Regions from separate parts of the Pseudomonas sp. Os17 genome, predicted to be linked through region 3. Evidence: predicted binding sites of a transcription regulator. Region 3 holds the regulator's gene; each other region holds the start of a gene.
What was found. Region 3 encodes sigma-54, which starts transcription at its own class of promoters, with help from an activator protein. Its sites were predicted from a motif close to ANTGGCATNNANNTTGCTNT; they were not measured.
Positions count from the first base shown of each region.

Region 1 (2,254 bases), 810 kb from region 3:
GCCGGTGCAGATGTATCAGGCCCACAAGAAACTGCTGATGACCAAGCAGGAAGTGCGTGACGAGCACAAGGATCAGGAGGGGCGGCCCGAGGTCAAGCAGCGGATTCGCCAGACTCAGCGCGAGATGTCCCAGCGGCGGATGATGGCCGCGATTCCCGAGGCCGACGTGGTCATCACCAACCCGACCCACTACGCCGTGGCTCTCAAGTACGACGCCGAGAAGGGCGGGGCGCCAGTGCTGCTGGCCAAGGGCAGCGATTTTCTGGCCTTGAAGATCCGCGAAATTGCCGTGGCCCATGAAGTGATGCTGCTGGAATCCCCGGCGCTGGCGCGTTCGATCTACTACTCCACCGAACTTGAGGAAGAGATCCCGGCGGGCCTGTACCTGGCGGTGGCTCAGGTCCTGGCCTACGTCTACCAGATCCGTCAGCATCGCGCGGGCAAGGGCAAGCGCCCCGATCCGCTCAAGGATCTGCCGATTCCGCCAGACTTGCGGCGTGACACGTCCGGCAAGCAATCCCCCGGCGGCCCGGTGGAGCCTCTCTAGGTACGGGTATCCAGGGGCGGGCATCGACCGGGCGCGGCTTTATCGGCGAACGGGACCTGATTCAGTCAGAAAAATGGCTAATTGCCATTATCTGGCCTTGTAACCCTGGCTCCTGCAGCTGACCTGCGTCGTCCCTCTTGCCCATGAGGGTGGCCTCGCGATCTTGTCCGTCGACACCCGGATTCCTTCAGGTTCAGGGCGCGATCACGCTCTGCGGCAAAGTTGGAAGGCTTCTTGCAGTAGCAGCCCCGTGCCGCTTCAGGCGTCAAAAGTTTGCTTTACGGAACGGGGTAAATCGGTGGATCGCTCTCAGTTAATCAGCACGGCTCGCAGTAACCTGGCTGACCTCGGTCGAGGCAACCTGGGTGTACCGGTGCTGCTGTTGGTCATGCTGGCCATGATGATGCTGCCGGTGCCGGCGTTCCTGCTGGACGTGTTCTTCACCTTCAACATCGCCCTGTCGATCGTGGTCCTGCTGGTTTGCGTGTATGCCCTGCGGCCGTTGGACTTTGCCGTGTTCCCCACCATCCTGCTGGTGGCGACGCTGTTGCGTCTGGCGCTCAACGTGGCCTCGACCCGGGTGGTCATGCTTCACGGCCAGGAGGGCCATGCCGCCGCCGGTAAGGTGATCCAGGCCTTCGGTGAGGTGGTGATCGGCGGCAACTACGTGGTCGGTATCGTGGTCTTCGCGATCCTCATGATCATCAACTTCGTGGTCGTGACCAAGGGTGCCGGACGGATCTCCGAGGTGAGCGCACGCTTCACCCTGGATGCCATGCCCGGTAAGCAGATGGCCATCGACGCTGACTTGAACGCCGGCCTGATCGACCAGAACCAGGCCAAGCTGCGCCGTCTGGAAGTGGCCCAGGAGGCCGAGTTCTACGGCTCCATGGACGGTGCCAGCAAGTTCGTCCGCGGTGACGCCATCGCCGGTCTGCTGATTCTCTTCATCAACCTGATCGGCGGCATGGCGGTCGGTATCTTCCAGCACAACATGAGCTTTGCCGATGCCGGCAAGGTTTACGCCTTGCTGACCATCGGTGACGGTTTGGTGGCGCAGTTGCCATCGCTGTTGCTGTCCACCGCGGCGGCCATCATGGTCACCCGGGCTTCGGGTTCCGAAGAGATGGGCAAGCAGATCAACCGGCAGATGTTCGCCTCGCCCAAGGCGCTGGCGGTGGCGGCGGGGTTGATGGCGGTGATGGGGCTGGTGCCGGGCATGCCGCACTTCTCCTTCCTGAGCCTGGCGGCGGTGGCCGGCGGCGCGGCGTATCTGGTCTGGAGAAAGCAGAATCTGGTCAAGCTCAAGGCGCAGGAAGAGATCCAGCGTCAGCAGGATCTGCTGCCGTCTCCGGCCCGGGCCATGGAAACCAAGGAGCTGGGCTGGGACGACGTGACTCCGATCGACATGATCGGCCTGGAAGTGGGTTATCGCCTGATTCCCCTGGTGGATCGCAACCAGGGTGGGCAGTTGCTGGCGCGGATCAAGGGGGTGCGCAAGAAGCTCTCCCAGGACCTGGGTTTCCTCATGCCCACCGTGCATATCCGCGACAACCTGGACCTGGCGCCCAGCGCCTATCGCCTGACGCTGATGGGGGTGATCCTGGCCGAGGCCGAGATCTACCCGGATCGCGAGCTGGCGATCAACCCGGGGCAGGTCTACGGCACCCTCAACGGCATTTCCGCCCGGGATCCGGCCTTCGGCCT
Region 1 is NZ_AP014627.1:1,849,471-1,851,724, forward strand. It holds gene flhB (flagellar biosynthesis protein FlhB) at 1-547, shown strand, start outside; gene flhA (flagellar biosynthesis protein FlhA) at 846-2,254, shown strand, end outside.
Region 1: the regulator sigma-54 is predicted to act here: its motif matches at 627-646, upstream of flhA (flagellar biosynthesis protein FlhA).

Region 2 (2,254 bases), 2.8 Mb from region 3:
ACAGTTCCGGGTCTTCCTGGAAAAAGCCTGTGGTATTTTGCTCGGGGAAAATAAGCAATATCTCGTCTCGAGCCGTCTCAACAAACTGATGGAGCAGCAAGGTCTCAAAACCTTGGGTGAGCTGGTTCAGCGGATTCAGACCCAGCCGCGCAGCGGATTGCGCGAGATGGTGGTGGACGCGATGACGACCAACGAAACCTTGTGGTTTCGTGACACCTATCCCTTCGAAGTATTGAAGAACAAGGTGCTTCCCGAAGCGATCAAGGCCAGCCCCAACCAGCGTTTGCGGATCTGGTCGGCGGCTTGCTCGTCGGGACAGGAACCCTATTCGTTGTCGATGTCCATCGATGAGTTCGAGCGCAGCAACATGGGCCAGTTGAAGATGGGGGTGCAGATCGTTGCCACCGACCTGTCTGGAACCATGCTCAACAACTGCAAGACCGGCGAATATGACAGCCTGGCAATTGGGCGCGGGCTTTCTGCCGAGCGTCTGCAGCGTTATTTCGACCCCAAGGGGCCGGGACGCTGGGTGGTCAAGGCGCCGATCAAGAGTCGAGTGGAGTTTCGCTCGTTCAACCTGCTGGACAGCTATGCCAGTCTGGGCAAGTTCGATGTCGTGTTTTGCCGCAATGTGCTGATCTACTTCTCGGCCGAGGTCAAGAAGGACATCCTGATGCGCATTCACAGCACTCTGAAACCTGGCGGTTATCTGTTTCTGGGGGCTTCCGAAGCGCTCAATGGCCTGCCGGACCATTACCAGATGGTGCAATGCAGCCCGGGGATCATCTACCAGGCGAAGTGATCAACAGTTGCAGCAGCGAAAAGGAGGCCATCAGGCCTCCTTTTTTGTGCGCGTCAGTTTCTTGCAAACAGTGGCAAATGCGGCAGGGCGCTTGCCGCTTTGCCGGCGATTCGCGGAAGGCCATTGCCGCTTTTCTGGCATTGCCGTCTTGCCGCTGTCGGCAAAGCCTTGATTTACGGGGCTTAAGGACTTGGCACGTAGCTTGCTAAAGCCAGATTACGAAAAATCAGGTCACCCAAAGGTTTCCGACATGAGCATCAGCTTCGATAAAGCGCTCGGTATCCACGAACAGGCTCTTGGCTTTCGCGCCAAGCGCGCCGAAGTGCTGGCCAACAACATCGCCAACGCCGACACCCCGAACTACAAGGCTCGGGATCTGGACTTTTCCGCCGTGCTCGCCGAGCAGAACGAAAAGGTCAAGAACGGCACCTTCGCGTTGAACATGACCAACACCCGGCACATCGAAGCCCAGGGCCTGAGCAGTGGCGACGAGTCGCTGCTGTATCGGACCCCGATGCAGCCTTCGATCGACCAGAACACCGTGGACGCCCAGCTGGAGCAATCGAGCTATGCGCAGAACTCGGTGGACTTCCAGGCCAGCTTCACGCTGCTCAACAGCAAATTCAAAGGGCTGGTAGCAGCCCTGCGCGGAGAGTAATCCATGTCCCTCGCCAGTGTTTTCAATATTGCCGGTAGTGGCATGAGCGCTCAGACCACGCGTCTGAACACCGTCGCCAGTAACATCGCCAACGCCGAGAGCGTGTCGTCGAGCATCGACCAGACCTATCGCGCGCGTCATCCGGTATTCGCCACCATGTTCCAGGGTGCCCAGAGTGGCGGCAGCGATTCGCTGTTCCAGAACCAGGACGCCGCAGGCCAGGGCGTGCAGGTGCTGGGCGTGGTGGAAGACCAGAGCAATCTGGAAGCTCGCTACGAACCGAACCATCCGGCCGCCGACGCCAAGGGTTATGTCTACTACCCCAACGTCAACGTGGTGGAAGAAATGGCCGACATGATTTCCGCCAGCCGCTCGTTCCAGACCAACGCTGAAATGATGAACACCGCCAAAACCATGATGCAGAAGGTCCTGACCCTCGGTCAGTGATAAGGGGCGAAGCCAATGAGCGTTACTGACACCACCAGCGGCCCGTCCCTCAAGGACGTATTGGCCAACTCGTCAAAGAAAACCACGACCACTACCAGTGCCGACGGCCTGGCGGCCGCTACCAACAGCACCACTGGCAAGCAGTCCCTGGGCAAGGATGCGTTCCTCAAGCTGCTGGTGACCCAGCTGAACAACCAGAACCCGCTGGATCCTCAGGACAACAGTGCGTTCGTTGCCCAGTTGGCGCAGTTCTCCACCCTGGAAGGGATTACCACCCTCAATAGCTCGGTGAACTCGATCACGGGCAACTACAAGTCGTCTCAGGCGTTGCAGGCTTCGTCCCTGGT
Region 2 is NZ_AP014627.1:5,129,237-5,131,490, reverse strand. It holds gene cheR (protein-glutamate O-methyltransferase CheR) at 1-802, shown strand, start outside; gene flgB (flagellar basal body rod protein FlgB) at 1,053-1,460, shown strand; gene flgC (flagellar basal body rod protein FlgC) at 1,464-1,907, shown strand; gene flgD (flagellar hook assembly protein FlgD) at 1,923-2,254, shown strand, end outside.
Region 2: the regulator sigma-54 is predicted to act here: its motif matches at 992-1,011, upstream of flgB (flagellar basal body rod protein FlgB).

Region 3 (2,254 bases):
GAATTCCACATCAACCACATCCGCGACAATCTCGGCATGAGCCTGTCCGGTGGCGAGCGCCGCCGCGTGGAAATCGCCCGGGCGCTGGCGACCGCACCCAAGTTCATCCTGCTGGACGAACCCTTCGCCGGTGTCGACCCGATCTCGGTCGGCGATATCAAGCAGATCATCCATCACCTGAAGGCCAAAGGCATCGGTGTACTGATCACTGACCACAACGTCCGGGAAACCCTGGACATCTGTGAGACTGCCTATATCGTCAATGACGGGCAACTGATCGCCGAGGGCGACTCCGAGACCATCCTGGCCAACGAACTGGTCAAGGAAGTCTATCTGGGCCATGAGTTCCGCCTGTAACGGCTGAGGTGTCGGGCCAGACGCCAGAGCGCCGCAAACGATAAATCCCCACAAACTTTATTGTTACAGCGCTCTAGGCAAACACTTCAGTTTCAGGCATATAATTTGCTTATGTTTGGCGCTTCGGCGCCCTGTAGTGGATGGCGCATGTGCGCCGGCAAATAAGGTGTTAAGCCCCTGCCATGAAACCATCGCTAGTCCTGAGAATGGGCCAGCAGCTGACGATGACACCGCAGCTGCAACAGGCCATCCGCCTGCTCCAATTGTCGACCCTGGACCTGCAACAGGAAATCCAGGAAGCCCTGGAGTCCAATCCGATGCTCGAACGCCAGGAAGACGGCGACGACTTCGACAACAGCGACCCCCTGGCCGACAACACCGAGTCCAAACCCAATACCGAAATCCAGGAACCCTCCTACCAGGAAACCGCCCCCACGGTGGACAACCTCGAGGAAGGCGAATGGAACGAACGCATCCCCAACGAGTTGCCGGTGGATACCGCCTGGGAAGACGTCTACCAGACCAGCGCCAGCAGCCTGCCCAGCAGCGATGACGACGAGTGGGACTTCACCACTCGCACATCGGCCGGAGAAAGCCTGCAGAGCCACCTGCTCTGGCAACTGAACCTGGCCCCGATGTCGGACACCGATCGCCTGATCGCCGTGACCCTGATCGATTGCATCAACAATCAGGGCTACCTGGACGAAACCCTTGAGGAGATCCTCGAGGCCTTCGATCCGGAGCTGGACATCGAGCTGGACGAGATCGAAGCCGTCCTGCATCGCATCCAGCAATTCGAACCTGCCGGCATCGGCGCACGCAATCTGGGCGAATGCCTGCTCCTGCAGTTGCGCCAGCTGCCGGCGAAAACTCCCTGGCTGAGCGAGGCCCAGCGCCTGGTCAGCGATTACATCGACCTCCTGGGCAGTCGCGACTACAGCCAGTTGATGCGTCGCATGAAGCTCAAGGAAGACGAACTGCGCCAGGTCATCGAACTGGTGCAAAGTCTCAACCCGCGTCCCGGCTCGCAGATCGAATCCAGCGAAGCCGAGTACGTGGTTCCGGACGTCATCGTGCGCAAGGACAACGAGCGCTGGTTGGTGGAGCTGAACCAGGAATCCGTGCCACGCCTGCGGGTCAACGCACAGTACGCCGGTTTTGTTCGCCGCGCCGACACCAGCGCCGACAACACCTTCATGCGCAATCAGTTGCAGGAAGCCCGCTGGTTCATCAAGAGCCTGCAGAGCCGCAACGAAACCCTGATGAAAGTGGCCACCCAGATCGTCGAGCACCAACGGGGCTTCCTCGAATATGGCGACGAAGCCATGAAACCCCTGGTTCTGCATGACATTGCCGAAGCGGTCGGCATGCACGAATCAACGATTTCCCGGGTGACCACGCAAAAATTCATGCATACCCCCCGGGGCATATATGAACTGAAATACTTTTTCTCCAGCCACGTCAGCACCTCGGAAGGCGGCGAATGCTCGTCCACGGCAATCCGCGCGATCATCAAAAAACTGGTGGCTGCGGAAAATCAGAAAAAGCCGTTGAGTGACAGCAAGATCGCTGGTTTACTGGAGGCACAAGGCATTCAGGTAGCCCGCCGGACCGTCGCCAAGTACCGCGAATCCCTTGGGATCGCGCCTTCCAGCGAACGGAAGCGGTTGATGTAACCGCCGGGCCGGCCACAGCGTTTCGGAGTGTGCCTGCAAGCTGGCTGAGCCAGCTGGTTGCAGGCATGGTCTAGGTGGCAGGCACCTCAGCCTGCCGCGTTATGCACTGGCAACGAAGGAGAAGCTGTATGCAAGTCAACATCAGTGGACACCAACTCGAAGTGACTGAACCTCTGCGCGCTTACATCGGCGAAAAACTCGACCGGCTGGAGCGGCATTTC
Region 3 is NZ_AP014627.1:1,037,249-1,039,502, reverse strand. It holds gene lptB (LPS export ABC transporter ATP-binding protein) at 1-357, shown strand, start outside; gene POS17_RS04595 (RNA polymerase factor sigma-54) at 540-2,033, shown strand; gene hpf (ribosome hibernation-promoting factor, HPF/YfiA family) at 2,162-2,254, shown strand, end outside.